2 regions of the Janthinobacterium sp. SUN128 genome follow, and region 2 is predicted to be linked to the other one. Evidence: predicted binding sites of a transcription regulator. Region 2 holds the regulator's gene; the other holds the start of a gene.
The links. The regulator FNR, encoded in region 2, switches genes on or off when oxygen is low (the NO sensors DNR and NnrR bind a similar motif). The targets are predictions, from matches to a motif close to TTGATNNNNATCAA.

Region 1 (9,484 bases), on a different contig from region 2:
GGCAGCTTGGCCGGGCGCGGCCGTGCCGGTCCGGACGGTTCCGGCGCAGCCGTCGCCGTCGATTATGTGCTGCACCAGGCGGCGCTCGGTTCCGTCTCGCGTTCGCTGGAAGACCCGCTGCTGTGCCACGCCGTCAATGTCAGCGGCTTCCTGAACATGCTGGCTGCCGCCCGCGACGCGGGCGTGCGGCGCTTCGTGTACGCGGCTTCCAGCGCCACATATGGCGACCATCCGGCCTTGCCGAAAGTGGAACAGCACATCGGCGCGCCCCTGTCGCCGTATGCCTTGAGCAAATATGTCAACGAACTGTATGCTCAAGTGTACGCGCGCTGCTACGCCATGCAGACGGTGGGACTGCGCTATTTCAATGTCTTCGGTCCGCGCCAGGATCCGCTGGGTGCCTACGCGGCCGTCATTCCCCGCTGGATCGCCGCCATGCTGGACAACCAGGCCGTGCACATCCATGGCGACGGAGCCACCAGCCGCGACTTCTGCTTCGTGCACAATGCCGTGCAAGCCAATATCCTCGCCGCCACCGGCACCGACCCGGCGGCCGTGAACCAGGTCTACAACGTGGCCGTCAACGCCCGCACCAGCCTGACGCAGCTGCACGCCACGATGCAGCAGATGCTGCTGGCCGTCCACCCGCAGCACGTGCAGCAGGCGCCGCAGTACGGCGAGTTTCGCGCCGGCGACGTGCGCCATTCGCAGGCGGACATCGCCAAGGCGGCCCGTTTGCTCGGCTATGTACCCACGCACAACCTGGCGCAAGGCTTGCGGCACACCATCGCCTGGTATGTGGCGCAGGCTGGCCGCACCTGAGGTGGGCGCGCAGCTGACTTCCATAGCCGGTGTCCGATTCAGGCCAGATCCACGCGTCCGATACACATGCCCGATACATATATATGCTTGATATATATGCTTGTTACATATGTCCGATCCACATACCCGACACATATGCTTGATATCCACCCGGCCTCCTGTCGTCTAGCGTTGCACGGGCGGCGCTGTCGGCGTTGTTGACGTTGTTGATGACGCTGCCGGTTCGGGCGGCTCCGGTACGCCGTCGGTCTTGCTGCGCAGAACCCGGGGCGTGCCGCGAAAATCAGCCGTATGCAGGGTGACGGGGCGGCGCCAGACGCGGGCGATGTAGGCCAGCACCTGTTGCGCCCGCTCCAGGTCCAGGCCGCGCCCGTCGCGCTGGTGATCGTGGCGCAGCACCAGGCTGCCGTCGTCATTGAGCAGGGTCACGGCGATGCAGGGCGCGCCATAGTTGTATTTGGGCGCCAGGATGGCTTCGCGGATGGCCCGCAAGTCGCGGCTGGCCAGGCGCGTTTCGCCATCGCGGCGGCTTTCATGCACGAACAGGCCCAGGCGGTCAGCCAGTTCGCCGTCCAGATAGTTGCGTATGAAACTGCAGTCATCGTCGTCGCGGCAAATCTGGCGCGCCCGGGCCAATCCTTCGCGCTCGATGATGTGTTCCCACATGCAAAAGCCCAGGTGATAGGGATTGACGGCCAGCGCCTGCTGGTGCTCGCCCGCGTAAGGGCGCACCACGTCCGAATGCGACTTGATGGCGGACAGATACAAGGCCGGCGGCAGGAAGTCGGCTTCGCGCAGCAGCCGCGCATGCCAGTACGAGGCCCAGCCTTCGTTCATGATCTGGCAGGCGTACACGGGATAGAAGTAAAACGACTCTTCGCGCACGGCCAGGAAAATGTCGCGTTCCCAGTCGGCCAGCTCCGGCGCATATTGCGCGATGAACCATAATAAATCGTATTCGGGCTGCGGCGGCAGGAGCGGGCGCTGCGTCACGCGTGCCCGTGCCGCCTCGTGGGCCGCCCGCGCGGCCGCTTCGCCGGGCAGGCGCCGGTAGCGTTGTGCAAAAGGAGCGTCGTCGCTGCTCCTGTCGCGCGTACCCGCCACGCAGGCTGGCCCGGATGCCGCATAGGGCGGGCGGTGCAGCTCGGCGTGGATGTCCACATGCTGTTCCAGCGCCAGTGCCGCGTCGAGCACGGCTTCCACCGGCTCCTGCCCATGGCGTTGCAGCGCCATTTCGAGACGCTGTGCCCGTGCCGCGCTTTGTTCCAGGATGTGCTGGCCCGCCATGGCGCCGAAACGCAGGAACAGGGCATTGCGGCTGGCAAAGTCGGCGTGGCCCAGCACATGCGCTGTGACGAGGGTGTTTTCCGCCACGGAATTGTGTTCGGCCATGTAGGCATGGCAAGGGTCGCCGGGGAACATGACTTCGAACATATGCGAGTTGCCCATCTTTTGATGCACGAGCTGGTGGATGTAGCGCACGCCGAACGACCAGTGGCGCATGCGCACGGGCAAGCCATAGATGGCGATCTCGGCCATGAAGCTGTCCGGCACCAGCTCGAACTCGACGGGTGCAAATGCCAGCCCCAGTTCCCGCGCCAGCGCTTCGATGCGCGTCGCGTAGCCGTCCGGGCCGGCCGTGTCGCCGTGGCGCTGAGCGTCAGGCTGGGTCATGGCGGTTCCTCCGTTTCTGCCGCCTCGTGCTGGAAAAAGGTGCGGATGGCCGCCCAGATATCGTCATTTTTGCTCAGGATGCTGCTGTGCAAGGGCAAGCCGCGCCGTTCCTGCTCGGCGCACAGGCTGTGCATTTCCGTTTCCAGGCTGCGCGGCACGCCAGGCACGGTTTCCACATAGCCCATATAGTTGAGCAAGGTGCCCAGTTCGCCCAGGACCAGGCTGGTCGCTCCCCGGTCTTCGCTGAAATTCTCGCCATCGGAAGCATAGAACAGATAGGCGTTGTAGCGTCCCGGCGCGTAGTGTTCCTGCAGCAGCTCCCGGCTCAGGCGAAAGGCGGTGGAAGCCATGGTGCCGCCCATGCCGTTGACCTGGAAGAACTCGGCTTCGGAAAACTCCCACGCCCGCGTCGTATGGGCGATAAAGCGTGTTTCCACGCGCACATATCTGCGGCGCAAGCCCTGCAAGGCAAAGAAAAAGAAGGATTTGGCCAGCTTGCGCTCGGCCTGCGCCATGCTGGCCGATACGTCCAGCACGAAAAACACGACGGCATTCGCGCTGGGGCGGGGCTGTGGCAGCACCTGGCGGTAGCGCAAGTCGTCATTGGTGAAGGGCACGGGCTGCGTTTGCAAGGCACGCCGCTTGATGGCTTCCTTGACAGTGCGCCGCCGGTCCAGGCGCGAACGGGCGCCATGACGGTCCAGGCCGCTACGCACGAGCCGGACTTCATCGATGGCGCCCAGGTGGCGCGGCTTCAGGTGCGGCAGCTCGAAGGCGTCCCACAACCAGTCGAGAATATCGTCGATGGGAAACTCGAGCAGCAGGCGCACCGCCCCCTCGCCATCGCCGCCTTCGCCTTGCGTTCCCGCCCCGCCCGTGGCGGCGGGGCGGGCCGCGCGCAGGAGATCGCCGGGCTGGCCGCCACCCTGGCCCGCGCCCACGCTGCTGCGCGCGGGCGCCAGGCGGAAATGCGCATGTTCAAGCAGGCGCATGGGCACTTGCACCGTGCGTTGCTGCGGCCCGCCGATCAGGTCAGGGGTGGCGATCAGCTCGGGCAAGTGCGCCTGCACGGCGTCGCGCACTTTCTGGTTGTGGCGCAGCCAGTCGCGCGCGCCGCGCGAGAACAGCCCGTACCACGGCTGGGCCAGGGCAGGCGCGGGGCCCGTTGGCGCTGTCGCGCCGGCGGAATGCACCTTGCTTGCCGTGGCTGGCGAGCCTGAGCGGCCATCCCGTTCCGGAGGGCCATGCTGATTGCCGTTGCCTGGCGAGGTCGTGGCGGACATGGCTATTCCTGCGCCAGCAAGGTGGTTACGTAGTTGAGCGCTTCGCGCGCGCTATGGGCGTCATAGCCGTATTCGTCGACCAGGCGCTGCTCGACGGCCGAAATCCTGGACCGCACGTCGTCATCTGGGCGCTTGGCCGAGCCGACCAGACGCAGCACGTCGCGCCGCTGCTCGAACAGGTATTGCTGGATGGCGTCGTGCAGTTGCGCATGGCTGCCCAGGCCAAATGGCTCGCCCCGCTTGAAGGCGCTCATGGCCTTGCGGACCACTTCTTGTCGGAAAGATTGCTTGCCCGAGTCGCTGATGTGGATTTTTTCTTCCACGGCGCGCAGGAACCGTTCGTCGGGACGGCGCTCTTCGCTGGTGATGGGATCGCGGATCTGGCGGTTGTCGAGCATGGCTTCGACTTCATCGAGATATTTGTTCAGCAAGTCTTGCGCTTCTTGCTCGAACGACACGAACAGGGCCTTGTGCACGTCAGCCTTGACCCAGCGGTTATAGAAATCCTTGCGCGTGAGCACCAGGTAATCGACCCACTTGCGCTTGCGCCGTGGTTCGATGCGCGCATCGTTTTCAATGCCGTCCTTCAGGGCCAGCAGCACGTCCATGGTGGACAGGCTGTTGCGCTGGGCGGAAATGATGGCGTGCGACAGGGCATTGATGACGAAACGGGGCGACACGCCCGACAGGCCCTCGTCGGGCGCCTTGTCGCGCTCGCGCATGCGGCGGATGTCGGCCGGCTGCAAGTCGTCCACGTCTTCATCGGCGTAGATGCGCAGTTTCTTGACCAGCTCGGCCTCCTTGTCCTCGCCTTCGGGCAGACGGCTGAGGATGGCAAACACGGCCGCCGCATGCAGCACGTGCGGATCGAGGTGTACATCGCGGAAGGCGGGCGCGGCCGCCAGGATCAACTTGCGGTAGATGCGTGCTTCCTCGCGATAATTGAGCGTGTACGGCACTTGCACGATGACCATGCGGTCGAGCAGCGCCTCGTTTTCGCTTTCTTGCAGGAATTTGCGAAATTCGGCCAGATTCGTGTGCGCGAGGATGGTTTCGTCGAGATAGATCAGGGGAAAGCGCGACACCTTGACATTCTTTTCCTGCGTCAGGGTTAATAGTAAATAGAGGAATTCCCGCTTGACCTTGAGAATCTCGATCATTTCCAGCATGCCGCGGCTGGCCGCGTATACCGCGCCGGACCACGACCAGGCGCGCGGATCGCCTTCGTCGCCGTACTGAGCCACTTTCGACAGGTCGACGGAACCGACCAAGTCGGCCAGGTCGGCCGTGGTGGGATCGTGCGGCGCATACGTGCCGATGCCGCAGCGGCCCGCCTCGGACAGGTGGATGCGCTCGACGGGCATGCGCAGGAAATCGCCTGCGTACTGTTCTTCCAGGCGGGCGCGGCAATGGGGGCACAGTTCGCCCTGCAGCTCGGCATCATAGCTGGCGCGAAAGTCGGCGCGCATGCTGTGCGGCACCAGATGCAGCGGCGATTCGTGCACGGGACAGCCGGCGATGCCGTACAGCGCGCCTTCGCTGCTGTGGCTGTATTCTTCCAGCCCCCGCTTGAGCAGGATCACCATGGTCGACTTGCCCCCCGACGGCGGGCCCAGCAATAGCAACATGCGCCGGCCCACCTCGGAGCCGGCGGCGGCGGCCTTGAAGTAGGCGGCAACCCGGTCGATTGCCTCGTCGATGCCGAACAGCTCGTCGTCGAACAGGCGGCAGCGGAAGCGCCCGTTGTCATCGGTCTGGCCGTTCCAGCGCATCATGTCCCACAGGTACTGGTGCGCGCTGCGCGTCAGCAGGGCCGCGCGGCCCGGCAGGATCTGCTCGATGAAGTCGGCAAAACTGCCGCCCCATGGGCGGATGCGGTGTTTTGCCGCCCAGGCCGCCATGCCGTGCACAAAACCCGCATGCTGGCCTGCTTGCTCGCCCGCGGGCGCGTCGTCGTGGCGTGTCATACCAGGGCTCGTCATTATTTCCCCATCCATACCGTTGCTGCCGTGGAGCAGGCCCGGTTCCAGCCTGTCAGCCAAGTATACGGCGCCACCTCTGGCCGCACGCATGATCTCGCTCAACCTTGACGAGGGAACTATTTTTATCCTCGCTGCCCCCGTTGGGGCAGGGCCGCCATGCGCCAGCGCAGTTCAATCCAGATCAATACCGGCCGGCGCGGGCCGTCCAGACTGGTGGTTTGCGGCGACCCACGAGGAGAACATGATGATAGGCAACGAGAATGGTTTCAGCGCCCCGCCTGGCGCCAGCGGCAGGGGACAAAGCGCGGACGATGAAGAGGCCGTCGGCCAATTTTCCGTCCCTGGCAAAGACGATAATACGATCGAGAGCGCGTCCGTCTCGGACGTGCCCGACGCCTTGAGCGGCGTCAGCATGGAATTGCTGGAAATCAAGCGCAGCATCGAAGACGGCATGCGCCAAAGCATTTCCCAGGCGGGCGGCGTGCGCGCAGCCGACGCCTTCAGCGACGGCGGCAATATCCAGGGCGTGTCCATCGGCCTGGGCGAGGGCGCCAGCGACAGTTCGTCCGGCGAACCGGGCTTGCCGGCCCTGACCCTGTACGTGGCCGAGCCCACTTCCGTCGACCGCGCCAAGGCCGCCATCGTGGGAGCCATGGGCGTGCGCGCCGTGTCCAGCGACAGGGTGCCCGTCAACATCGTCGTCACGGGCGTGATCGATGCGCAGCCGCACCGCTTCCGTTTGCGCCCTGCGCCGGGCGGCGTGTCGGTCGGGCATTTCCGCATCACGGCCGGCACCATCGGCTGCCTGGCTGTGGGGCGCAGCGCGCCGCGCAACAGTCGTTTGATGATTCTTAGCAATAATCATGTGCTGGCCAATTCCAATGGCGGCGTGTTCAACGACTGCATCGTGCAGCCGGGCCCCATCGATGGCGGCCGCTGCCCGCAAGACCAGGTGGCCGTGCTCGAGCGCTTCGTGCCCATCAATTTCAGCGGCGGCGTCAATTTCGTCGATTGCGCCACCGGCTGGGCCTGGCCAGACCGCGTGCGCCCCGAACTGGTCTACCTGAGCGGCGGCGTGCCGGCGTACTTCCGCATCAGCAATGCGCTGGTGGCGCCCGCGCTGGGCATGATGGTTGGCAAGTCCGGTCGCACGACGCAGCTGACGCAGGGCCGCATCACGGGCCTGGGCGCTACCATCAACGTCAATTACGGCGGCGGCAGGATCGCGCTGTTCCAAGACCAGATCGCCATCACGGGCGTCAGCGGCGCATTCAGCGCCGGCGGCGATTCCGGCTCGTCCATCTGGACGTGGAACCAGCAGCGCAATCCCGTCGGACTGCTGTTTGCCGGCGGCGGCAATATCACGTTTGCCAACCAGATGCGGCGGGTGGTGGTGGCGCTCGACATCAATTTGTACACCTGAGCACGCTGCAAGGGCATGGCGCGGCGGCGTTGCGCCGCCTTGCATCACGCTGTCTTTTGCACGATGATGATATGTGTCAAGGGCAGCAGCCACGCATGGTGTTGGCCGGCGAAGCGTGCTGCAACGCCGGATGGCCGGGTGTATCATGGAAGGCATCAGGAGGGTCTGTCATGTCAAACAGTAAATTCGCACAATCGCCCCATGCCGTCTTCGAGGACGCCGCCATGCCGTATTTGCCGGATGATGCCTCTGGACAGGGAATGGGCGGCGCGGGCCAGGGATACTACGCCCCTGCCGCGCCCCCGGGCCGCCTGGAAGCGGCAAAGCGGCGCAACGAGCGGGCGCTGATGGCGATCGATGGCGTGGAAGGCGTCAGCCTGGGGCAGACGGCCGTGGGCAAGGAAGCGCTTGTCGTATATTTGCGCGACTCGTCCGTCAAGCGGCGCGTACCGTTGCAGGTCGAGGGCTATCCGGTGGAGACGAGCATCACGGGCCAGATCGATATCCAACGCTGGTAGGTAGGCGAGCCCGACGGCTAGGCCACCGGGCTGCGCATAGCCGCAGGAAGACCTGTTGCCAGGCCTTCGGCTTCGCTTATCCGCCCGCCTTATTTGCTCAGGCGGCCGATCGCTTCAGCCACGCCCGCGCCATAGGCAGGGTCGCACAGGGTGCAGTTGCCGATGTGGCGTTGCTTGACTTGTTCCGAAGCGCCCGAGATGGCGCGGGCCGTGTTGTCGAACAAGGCTTGCTGCTGTGCCGGCGTCATCAGGCGGAACAGGGCACGCGGCTGCGAATAGTAATCCTCGTCGACACGGTGGTTCCAGTGGTCGGCCGCGCCTTCGATGCTCAGCGGCGGTTCGCGGAAATCGGGCTGCTCGGCCCATTCCTGCTCGCTGTTCGGTTCATAGCCCAAGGTTCCGCCCTGGTTGCCGTCGACCCGCATCTGGCCGTCGCGGTGATAGCTGTGGAACGGGCATTTCGGCGCGTTGACAGGGATATGGCTGTGGTTTACGCCGAGGCGGTAGCGCTGCGCGTCGCCATACGAAAACAGCCGGCCTTGCAGCATCTTGTCCGGCGAAAAGCTGATGCCTGGCACCACGTTGGCCGGGTTGAAGGCGGCTTGTTCCACTTCGGCAAAGTGATTGTCCGCATTGCGGTTCAGTTCCAGCACGCCCACTTCGATCAGCGGATAGTCGCCGTGCGGCCATACTTTCGACAGGTCAAACGGGTTGAGGTGATAGGTGCCTGCCTCTTTTTCCGGCATGATCTGCACGTACAGGGTCCAGCGGGGGAAATCCTTGTTTTCGATGCTCTCGTACAAGTCGCGGTGCGAGCTTTCGCGGTCCTTGCCTACCAGTTCTTCGGCTTCGGCATCCGTCAGATTTTGAATCCCTTGCTGGGTCTTGAACGTGAACTTGACCCAGAAACGCTCGTTTTGCGCATTCAGGAAGCTGAAGGTATGGCTGCCGAAGCCATGCATATGGCGGAAGCTGCGCGGCAAGCCACGGTCGCTCATCACCACCGTGACCTGGTGCAGGGCTTCGGGCAGCGAGGTCCAGAAGTCCCAGTTGCTGTTGGCGCTGCGCAAGCCCGTGCGCGGGTCGCGCTTGATGGCGTGATTCAAATCGGGAAATTTCAATGGGTCGCGCATGAAAAACACGGGCGTATTGTTGCCGACCAGGTCCCAGTTGCCTTCTTCCGTGTAGAACTTCAGGGCGAAGCCGCGGATATCGCGTTCCGCGTCCGCCGCGCCCCGTTCGCCGGCTACCGTGGAAAAGCGCGCGAACATCGGCGTTTTCTTGCCCACTTCGCCAAAGATTTTCGCGCGCGTGTAGCGCGTGATATCGTGCGTGACGGTAAACGTGCCGTGCGCGCCGGAACCCTTGGCATGCATGCGGCGCTCGGGAATGACTTCGCGGTCGAAGTGGGCCAGCTTTTCCAGGAACCACACATCTTGCAGCAGGGCGGGGCCGCGTGGGCCGGCCGTCTGGATGTTCTGGTTATCGACTACAGGCGCGCCAAAGGCGGTGGTCAGCTTTTTCATTGGACTCTTTCTTTCATGGCTAGGCAGAGCAATGGACGCACCGGCGCTACTCAAACACTGGCTGGGTTGAATGAACACTCACCGGGGCTGGTCCAGAGTAAAATTTCTAAAATGCAATTTCAGTGTAAACCTTTTTGTGCGAGACGGCTTGCCACGCCGCCCATGCAAGCACAGGCGGCATCCTTGTATCATAAGCGCTGAATGGCTGCCGCTCCCGCACGCTTGCAAGTTACAAGTATATAAAGGCAGGCCTAGC
Region 2 (9,484 bases):
GGCGCTCAATTTGCTGCTCGGCATCGGTACGGGCTATGTGCTGGCGCGCACGCGTTTTCCCGGGCGCGAGCTGCTCGACGCCCTGTTGACCCTGCCGATGGTGATGCCGCCCACCGTACTCGGCTATTACCTGCTGGTGCTGCTGGGCCGGCGCGGCACCCTGGGCGTCTGGCTGCAGGACAGCTTCGGCATCAACCTGATTTTTACCTGGCAGGGCGCCGTGATCGCTTCCACCGTGGTCGCCTTTCCCCTCGTCTTCAAGCCGGCGCGCGCCGCCTTCGAGGCCATCGACGGCCAGCTGGAGCAGGCCGCCCGCGTGCTGGGCATTTCGGAAATGGCGATCTTCTTTCGCGTGACCTTGCCGCTGGCCTGGCGCGGCATCCTCGCCGGCGTGCTGCTGGGCTTTGTGCGCGCCCTGGGCGAATTTGGCGCCACCTTGATGGTGGCCGGCAGCATCCCTGGCAAGACGCAAACCCTGTCGGTGGCCGTGTATGAAGCTGTGCAGGCGGGCCAGGATGACGTCGCCAATACGCTGGTCTTGATTACCTCCTGTGTCTGCATCGTGGTGCTGCTGTCGGCCGGCCGCCTGGCGCCCGGACGCATCGCTCACAAATAACGCCATGCAACTCGACCTCGACCTCCGCGCCACCTTGCGCTCCGGCAAACGCCGCTTCGACATGCAAGTGCAATGCACGTCCGATAGCCAGCGCATCGCCATGTATGGCCCGTCCGGCGCAGGCAAGAGCATGACCCTGAAAGCCATTGCCGGACTCTTCACGCCTGACGCGGGCCATATCCGCCTGAACGGGCGCACCCTGTTCGATGCCGCCGCCGGCATCAACCTGCCGCCGCAGCAGCGCAATGTCGCCTACCTGTTCCAGGATTACGCGCTGTTTCCGCACCTGACGGTGCGCCAGAACGTGGGCTTTGGCCTGGCGCGGGGCTGGTTCAATCCGCGCGCGCGCGAAAAATTGCAGAAGGTCGAGCATTGGCTTGACGCCTTCCACTTGCAGGAACTGGCGCACCAGTTTCCCGACGAGTTGTCCGGAGGCCAGCGCCAACGGGTGGCGCTGGCGAGGGCGCTCGTGGCCGAGCCCAGCGCGCTGCTGCTCGACGAGCCGTTTGCCGCCCTCGATCCGGCCCTGCGTGTCAAAATGCGTTTGGAACTGAGCCAGTGGCAGCAGCGCCTGGACGTGCCCATGATCCTGATCACACACGATCCGGAAGATGCGCGCATCCTCGGCGAGCATGTGCTGTACTTGCGCGACGGACAGATCGATAACAGGGAAGAACACATGGCATTGGGTGAACGCATTGGATAAATCAGCGGCAGCGGAAATCGGCTTGCAAGGCTCGGTATGGATGACGGTGGGCGGAGAAAACCTGGGCGGCGCCGGCCGGGTGGAATTGCTGGGCGCTATCGCCGAATGCGGCTCCATCACGCAGGCGGCCAAGCTTGTGAAGATGAGCTACAAGGCGGCCTGGGACGCCATCGACGCGATGAACAACTTGGCCGGCGAGCCGCTGGTCGAGCGCCTGACGGGCGGCAAGGGCGGCGGCGGCACGCGGCTGACTCAGCGGGGGCGCCAGCTGGTCGACAATTTCCGCATCATCGAGCGGGAGCATGCCCGCTACCTGCGCCAGCTGGGCAGCCAGGCGGAAGGCATCGCCGACGATCTTTTACTCATACGGAGAATGGCCATGAAAACCACGGCACGCAATCAATTCCTGGGCAAGGTGGCCGAACTGAAACAGGGCGCCGTCAACGACGAAGTCACCCTGGAATTGCCCGGCGGCCAGCAGATCGTCGCCATCGTCACGCAAGGCAGCAGCGCAAGCCTGGGACTGGTGCCGGGCGCGGAAGCGTTTGCGCTGATCAAGGCCTCGTCCATCATCCTTGTGGCGGACAGCGAAGGCGCGCGCTTTTCCGCGCGCAACCAGCTGGCCGGCACCGTCACGCGGGTGCAGACGGGCGCCGTCAACACGGAAGTGGTGGTTGACTTGCCGCGCGGCGGCACGATCGCGGCCATCATCACCAACCAGAGCAGCACCGACCTGGGCATCGCCATCGGCAGCAGCGTGACGGCGATTTTCAAGGCATCCAGCGTGATCCTGGGTGTGCCCGCCTAAACCCAAAGCAAGGACTGGGGTCGTACCCTGAGGGTACGACCCCGGCCTTTATCTCTTGGGTTCAAACGAGCTTAATCCTTCAGCCTGGACAACCAATCCGTCGCCGCCGCCAGCGCCTGCTCCAGTTCCTGCGCCGTGTGCGCCAGCAGCGCCGGCACCTCGTCCAGGCGGCCCGCGTCGATGGCTTCCTCGGTGGCGAACGCGGCGCGGATCAGGCGTTTCGTGCCCAGGGTGCCCACGGAGCCGCGCACGCCGTGCAGGATGCGCGCCACGTCGCTGTGGCGGCCCGATTGCAACGCTGTTTCGGCGTCGCGCACGGGCGTCATGCCCTTGTTCAGCGCGTCTTCCACCATGCGCCGCAGCACGCCGCGCCCCTTCGCATCGCGTCCCATCACGCGCATCAGCGGCGCCATGGAAAACACTTCTTCATCGGCGACGCGTACCGGCTCGGCCGCCTGTACTTGCGGACGCTTGGGCAGGTGGCGCAGGATGACTTCCATCATCTCTTCCACCACCACGGGCTTGGCGATGAAGTCGCTGATGCCGGCCGTCATGCAGCGCTCGCGCTCGGACGCCAGCACGCCGGCCGTCATGGCGATCACGGGCAGGTTCAGGCGCAGTTCCGTGCGGATGATGTGGGTGGCGCTGAAACCGTCCATGACGGGCATCTGCATGTCCATCAGCACGATGTCGTAGCGCAGCGCTTCCGTGCGCAGCCGTTCCACGGCTTGCAAGCCATCGCCCACCACGTCCAGGGTGGCGCCCATGTGTTCGAGGATGCCGCGCGCCACGGCCTGGTTCAAATGATTGTCTTCCACCAGCAGGAAATGCACGCCGGCCAGTTCCGTGCCCAGCGGCTGGTGCAGGATGCGCTGCTCGCCGTCGTCATTCTTGGCGATCAGCGCCTGGTGCAGGGCATCGAACAGGCTGGAGCCCGTGATCGGCTTCATCAGCACGACATCGGCCTCGGCCGCGCTGGAGATTTCCTCCAGGTGGTTGCGGGCGAAGGCGTTGACCATCACCACGATGGGCTGGCGCTGGCCGCTGGCCGCCTGGCGGATGGCCTTGGCCGTGGCCAGTCCGTCCATCACGGGCATGTGCCAGTCGGCCAGCACCACGTCGTACGGCTGCTGCTGCGCCAGGCGTTCGCGGTACAGTTCGATGGCGGCAAAGCCGGAGTCCACTTCGTCGGCCAGCCAGCCCCACGCCTCGATCAGCTTGACGATCAGTTCGCGCGTGGTGCGGTTGTCGTCGGCCACCAGCAGGCGCAGCTGGCCCAGGGCCGGCGTGCGCCGCGTTTCGGCCGGCTGCGCCAGCATCTCGAAGGGCACGCTGAACCAGAAGCGGCTGCCCTTGCCTTCGCTGCTGGCGACGGCGATGTCGCCGCCCATCATGTGGATCAGCTGCTTGCTGATGGCCAGGCCCAGGCCCGTGCCGCCGAAGCGCCGCGTGATGCTCTGGTCGCCCTGCGAAAACGCGGCAAACAGCTGCTGTTGCTGCAGTTCCGTCATGCCGATGCCCGTGTCGCGCACCTCGAAGCGCAGCCAGGCGCGCCCGTTTTCGCTCTCGGCCAGGCTGACGGCCACCACCACTTCGCCGCTCTCGGTAAACTTGATGGCGTTGCCGGCCAGGTTGACGAGAATTTGCTGCAGGCGCTGGGCGTCGCCCACGAGGCGCCGCGGTACGTCGGGCTCGACGGCGATGGCCAGTTCCAGCTCCTTTTCGCCCGCATTCATCGTCATCGTCGTGGCCAGGGTATTCATGACTTCATCGAGGTCGAATTCGACGGGTGACAATTCCATGCGGCGCGCCTCGATCTTCGAATAGTCGAGCACATCGTTGAGGATGCCCAGCAGCGACTGGCCCGCCACTCTGACCATGGTCAGGTACTTGCGCTGTTCCGTGTCGAGCCTGGTATTGCCCAGCAAATACACCATGCCCAGCACGGCATTGAGGGGCGTGCGGATTTCATGGCTCATGTTGGCCACGAAATCGCTCTTTGCGCGGTTGGCCGCCTCGGCCCGGTCGCGTTCCTGCTCCAGCTCCGCCGCGCGCGCTTCGAGTTCCTGCTGCAGGCGGTCGCGTTCGCTCATCAGGCCATTGAACGCTTCCGTCAGTTCGCCGATCTCGTCGCGCTGCTGTACCGGCACGGGGGTGAAACGGCTGCCGCTGGTGCGCAGGGCCAGCAGGGTGTCGCGCAGGCGCACCAGCGGCGACAGCAGGCGTACGGTGACCAAGCCCAGAACAAAGGCGGCCAGCAGCGAAGCGAGGATGCTCCACAGCACCAGCCGGTACAGTACGCCATCGAACGGTTCGAAGGCATCCTCGACGGGCAGCGAGGCGGCCAGCAGCCAGTTCACGGATTTCAGGCGCTTGAAGCTGTTGACGGCCGTGATGCCGCGGCTGTTGGTGCTGACCATGCTGCCTTCGCCATCCTCCTTCAGCAGCTGGGTGGTCGTCAGGTTGGCGTTCGGCTTGCGCGGCTGCAGCAAACGGCTGGTATCGGGGTGCAGCACATAGCGCGGCACGGCGCCGCGCGTGAGGATGAAGTAATAGCCGCTCTTGCCGATCTTTTCCGAGCGCAGGCGGCCCAGCAGATTGTCCTTGTACAGGCGCAGCACGCCGATCACCACGCCGGCCACCTGGCCATCGGCGGCCAGCACGGGCGCCACCATCTGCACGATGGGCATGCCGCTCGACTTGCCCAGCATCGGCTCGGTAATCATGGGCTGGCGCGTGCGCAGGACGGTCTGGAAATACTCGCGCTCGGCGACGTTGATGCCGGCGCGCCCCGTCACTTCCGGCATGTCGGCCACGATGGCGCCATGCGCGTCGAGCACCAGCACGTCGTCGAACAGCACCAGCATCGAGCGGCGCGCATAGTATTCGCGCAGTTTGGCGGGCTGGGCGATCAATTCCGGCGGCTGCTGCCTGGCCGTCAGGGTGACAATCTGCAGCAGCATGCCCAGCTTGTCGTCGAGCTCGGCAGCGGTGCGGCTGATCAGGGATGACTGCTGGCTCAGCAGTACTCGGGTGAAGTCGTCGCGCATGTGCTGCACCTGGATCATGGTGACCAGCGCGATCATGGCGATCGAGGTCAGGCTGGTGGCCAGCGCGACTTTTGCTTTAATGCCGAGAGGCTTCATGATTTCCTTTTCAGTGCCGGGCGGCACAGGCGGCAGATAATGCTGTCAGGAATTTTCCTATCAATACCCCAGCTTGGCAAGCGCCGCCGCGCAAATTGCCCGCCCCGTATGGGCTTTTGACGATGTTGCCATATAATTAAAGGCTGGACGTCGTTTATTCGCCGAATTTACGGTGAAATTGGCATACGGCAACCCTGTATGCAGCTGTATGCAGTAAACTTGTTGTTGCATTTTCTAAAAGGTACCGACATGACTGAAGCGCTACTCACTCCCACCTTGCCCACCGTGAACGTGGAGGCGTTGCGTGCACGATGCTCGACCTGCAGCATGCATCAATTGTGCCTGCCGATGGGCCTTGATGTGGGCGACATGGATAGGCTGGACCAGATCATCGGCCGCCGCCGCAAGATCGTGCGCGGGGCCTCGCTGTTCCGCATCGGCGACTCGTTCCAGAACCTGTACGCGATCCGCCTCGGGCACTTCAAGACCTACCAGATCAATCCGGGTGGCGAAGAGCAGGTGACGGGTTTCCAGATGGCCGGTGAACTGCTGGGCATGGATGCCATCAGCGCCGACCGCCACCACTGTAATGCGGTGGCGCTGGAAGACAGTGAAGTGTGTGAAATTCCGTTTTCCAGCCTGGAACAATTGCTGGGCAATATGCCGACCCTGCTGCGTCATTTCCACCGCATGATGAGCCAGGAAATCACGCGCGAGCAAAGCGTCATGCTATTGCTGGGCAATATGCAGGCGACCCAGCGTTTTGCCGCCTTCATCGTCAACCTGGCGTCGCGCTATGAAGCACGCGGCTATTCGGGCAGCAATTTCCAGCTGCGCATGTCGCGCGAGGAAATCGGCAACTATCTGGGCCTGACCATCGAAAGCGTCAGCCGTTTATTGTCGAAATTCAAGAAGGAAGGCTGGCTGCGCGTCTCGAACCGCGAGATCGAAATCCTGCAGCCGGCCAAGTTGAAAGCCATTACGGCCGGCACGGACGTCTGCAAATAAGACTTACAGTTCTTCATCCGCGTGCAGCGCGATGCTGCGTTGCAGGGGCCAGGTCCAGATGCCGGACAGGCGCCACTCGCGTTTGTCGTTTTCCACCAGCACTTGCCAGCGGCTGCGCTCGAGCATCGGCAGTGCTACGGAAAAATTGCCGGCCGCATCGGGCTGCACCAGCAGCTTGATATCCTTTTCCGGCAGGGTCGCATGCGCCAGGTGCAGCTGCAGCGGCGCCTGATAAGCCTTGCCGAAGCTGTGCACGGAACCACTGAGGCGCGCTGCAGCCACGTCATATGACAGGCGCGTATCCATGGCCAGGTCGCTGGCGATCGTGTCGCGCTTCAAATCCTGGTTGATCGCCTTGCCCTGCTTGTAATAATCGCCCACCACCAGCGCATCGGGCTGCGTAAACGCGATATAGCCCATGAAGCTGCCGACGACCACGGACAGGCCGGGACCGATCATCAGCAGCCATGGCCAGCGATGCTTGTACCACGGTGCAACGGGGGGTTGCAGTTTCAGACTGTCGGACATGGTGTTTCTCCTGTTTGATCAGCCAGTCCCCGCATGGGGACCGGCCTTCCTGCAACTTCGTGGCGGCGGCGAGGGCACCCGGTCCCCGTCCGCCTTTCCTTGTTAACGCGGCACGATGAATACCGCGCTTTCACGCACATGCAGCGATGGATCGTCCAGCGATTGCAATTCGATCGCAATCTTGTTCGAGCCCTTCTCGCCGACGCCGTGCGGCACGCGCAGGCGGATCGGCCAGCCCAGCGTTTCCGTCGGCTGCAAGGTCACTTCTTCGCGCGTCAGCAAGGTCAGGCCCGGCAAGCCGGAAGCGCTGATTTTAAAATGCTGGCTTTGCTCGGACGTATTCATGATCTGCAGGCGGTAGACGTTTTCGATCATGCCGTCCTCCACTTCGCGTCCCATCGAACCGCGGTCGCGGATCACGTCCATTTTCAGGGGCGTGCGCAGGGCCAGCGACGTACACACGGCGATGATGATCAGGGCCAGGATGGAAGTGTAGATCAGGACGCGCGGGCGCATGGCGCGTTGGCGTATCTGCTTCGAATTGAAGTTGTTTTCCATCGCATGGTCGGTGCTGTAGCGTATCAGGCCACGCGGCCGCTCGACCTTGTCCATCACGCTGTTGCAGGCATCGACGCAGGCGGCGCAGCCGATGCATTCATACTGCAGGCCGTTGCGGATATCGATGCCGGTCGGACACACCTGCACGCACAGGGTACAGTCGATGCAATCGCCCAGCTTGTCGTTGTTGCCGGCCTTCTTGCTCATGGCGCCACGCGGTTCGCCGCGCTTGGCATCGTAGGTGATGATCAGCGTGTCCTGGTCGAACATGGCGCTCTGGAAGCGCGCGTAGGGGCACATGTATTTGCACACCTGCTCGCGCAGCCAGCCCGCGTTGCCGTAGGTTGCCAGGCTGTAGAACAAGACCCAGAACCATTCCCAGGGACCGAAATTGAGGGTGGTCACCGACTGCGCCAGTTCCTTGATCGGCGTGAAGTAGCCGACAAAGGTAAAGCCCGTCCACAGGGCGATGGCGCCCCATACCAGGTGCTTGGCCGTCTTCTTGAATGCCTTGCGCACGGAGGGGCCCTGCTTGTCGAGGGCCATGCGCGCGCTGCGCGTGCCCTCGATGCGGCGTTCGACCCACAGGAAAATTTCCGTGTATACCGTTTGCGGGCAGGAGAACCCGCACCACACCCGCCCGGCAATGGCCGTGACGAGGAACAACAAATACGCACAGATGATCAGCAGGGCCGCCAGATAGATGAAATCCTGGGGCCACAGCACGACGCCGAAAATGTAGAACTTGCGCGTGGTCAAATCGAACAGCAGGGCTTGCCTGCCATTCCAGGTCAACCACGGCAAGCCGTAGAACGCCAGCTGGGTAAGCCATACGCATACCCATCGCCAGGTAGCGTAGCGTCCTTTGGCCTCGCGAGGGTAGATTTGCTCGCGGGCCGCATACATCTTGATGACTTGAGGTTCCATTTTTACTTCGCGGGTGCCTGCGGATTCGACAGGCTCCAGACATACGCCGACAGCACGTGTACCTTGGATTCGCCGAGGAAATCGCTGAAGGCCGGCATGGTGTTGCTGCGTCCCTTGCGTACGGTTTCCATGATGGTATCGGCGCTGCCGCCGTACAGCCAGGTCTTGTCCGTCAGGTTCGGCGCGCCGAGCATCTGGTTACCCTTGGCATCGGCGCCATGACAGGCCATGCAGGCGCCGAACTTGGCCTTGCCCAGCACGGACTTGACGGGATCCGAGGTCGAGCCGGACAGGCTCAGCACATAATGGGCCACATTCTCGACATCCTTTTCGGAGCCCAGGGCGGCGCCCATCGGTGGCATCTGCCCATTGCGGCCGTGCATGATGGTGGTCTTGATGACGTCGGGTTCGCCGCCATACAGCCAGTCCTTGTCGGTCAGGTTGGGGAAGCCCTTGTTGCCGCGTGCATCCGAACCGTGGCATTGCGCGCAGTAGGTCAGGAACAGGCGCTGGCCGATGGCTTGCGCCTGCGGATCGGCGGCCACCGTCTTCAAGTCCTGGCTCAGGTACTTGTTGAACAGGGGACCGTAGTCGGCTTCCGCCTTCTTCAGTTCTTCCTCGTACTGGCCCGTCGACTTCCAGCCCAGGCTGCCGGCATAGTTGCCCAGGCCCGGGTACAGGAACAGGTACGCCAGGGAGAAGACGATGGTGATGTAGAACAGCCACATCCACCAGCGCGGCATCGGCGTGTTGAGTTCCTTCAAATCCTCGTCCCAGACGTGGCCCGTGGTGCCGTCAGCGGGGGCGCCCTCGACCACTTTGATTTTCGACTGCGAGTACAGCAGCACGCCGCAGCCGATGATGCCCAGCAGGGACAGCACGATGATGTAGATATTCCAGAAGCCATTGGTAAAGTCAGCCATGGTTATGCTCCTTCGCCAGGGTCATTTCGGCTTCGGCCGGATAGTCGAGCGCGTCGTCGGCGAACGGCAGGCGTGCCGCCGCGTCGAAGTCGCTGTTGCTGCGGCTGAACGTCCACCACAGGATGCCCACGAACGTCGTAAAGGAAACCACCGTCATGACGCTGCTGGCGCTGTCAAACAGGTTTTCGATTGCCATGCTAATTCCTTGTTTTGATTAATGTACCGAGGCCTTGCAGATAGGCGACCAGGGCGTCTTCTTCCGTC

Region 1: O3297_RS06855 (serine protein kinase) is a predicted target of FNR. The motif match lies at 5,933-5,946, and genes of this name have one in related genera.

What each region holds. Positions count from the first base shown of each region.
Region 1 covers NZ_JAPWHY010000001.1:1,524,806-1,534,289, forward strand. Annotated here, with positions in the region: gene O3297_RS06840 (SDR family oxidoreductase) at 1-822, shown strand, start outside; gene O3297_RS06845 (SpoVR family protein) at 988-2,496, opposite strand; gene O3297_RS06850 (DUF444 family protein) at 2,493-3,779, opposite strand; gene O3297_RS06855 (serine protein kinase) at 3,782-5,746, opposite strand; gene O3297_RS06860 (hypothetical protein) at 6,003-7,184, shown strand; gene O3297_RS06865 (hypothetical protein) at 7,355-7,702, shown strand; gene O3297_RS06870 (catalase) at 7,792-9,228, opposite strand.
Region 2 covers NZ_JAPWHY010000006.1:148,930-158,413, forward strand. Annotated here, with positions in the region: gene modB (molybdate ABC transporter permease subunit) at 1-616, shown strand, start outside; gene O3297_RS26750 (sulfate/molybdate ABC transporter ATP-binding protein) at 621-1,322, shown strand; gene O3297_RS26755 (TOBE domain-containing protein) at 1,363-2,130, shown strand; gene O3297_RS26760 (response regulator) at 2,202-5,276, opposite strand; gene fnr (fumarate/nitrate reduction transcriptional regulator Fnr) at 5,526-6,284, shown strand; gene O3297_RS26770 (FixH family protein) at 6,288-6,812, opposite strand; gene ccoG (cytochrome c oxidase accessory protein CcoG) at 6,915-8,297, opposite strand; gene ccoP (cytochrome-c oxidase, cbb3-type subunit III) at 8,300-9,220, opposite strand; gene O3297_RS26785 (cbb3-type cytochrome c oxidase subunit 3) at 9,213-9,416, opposite strand; gene ccoO (cytochrome-c oxidase, cbb3-type subunit II) at 9,418-9,484, opposite strand, start outside.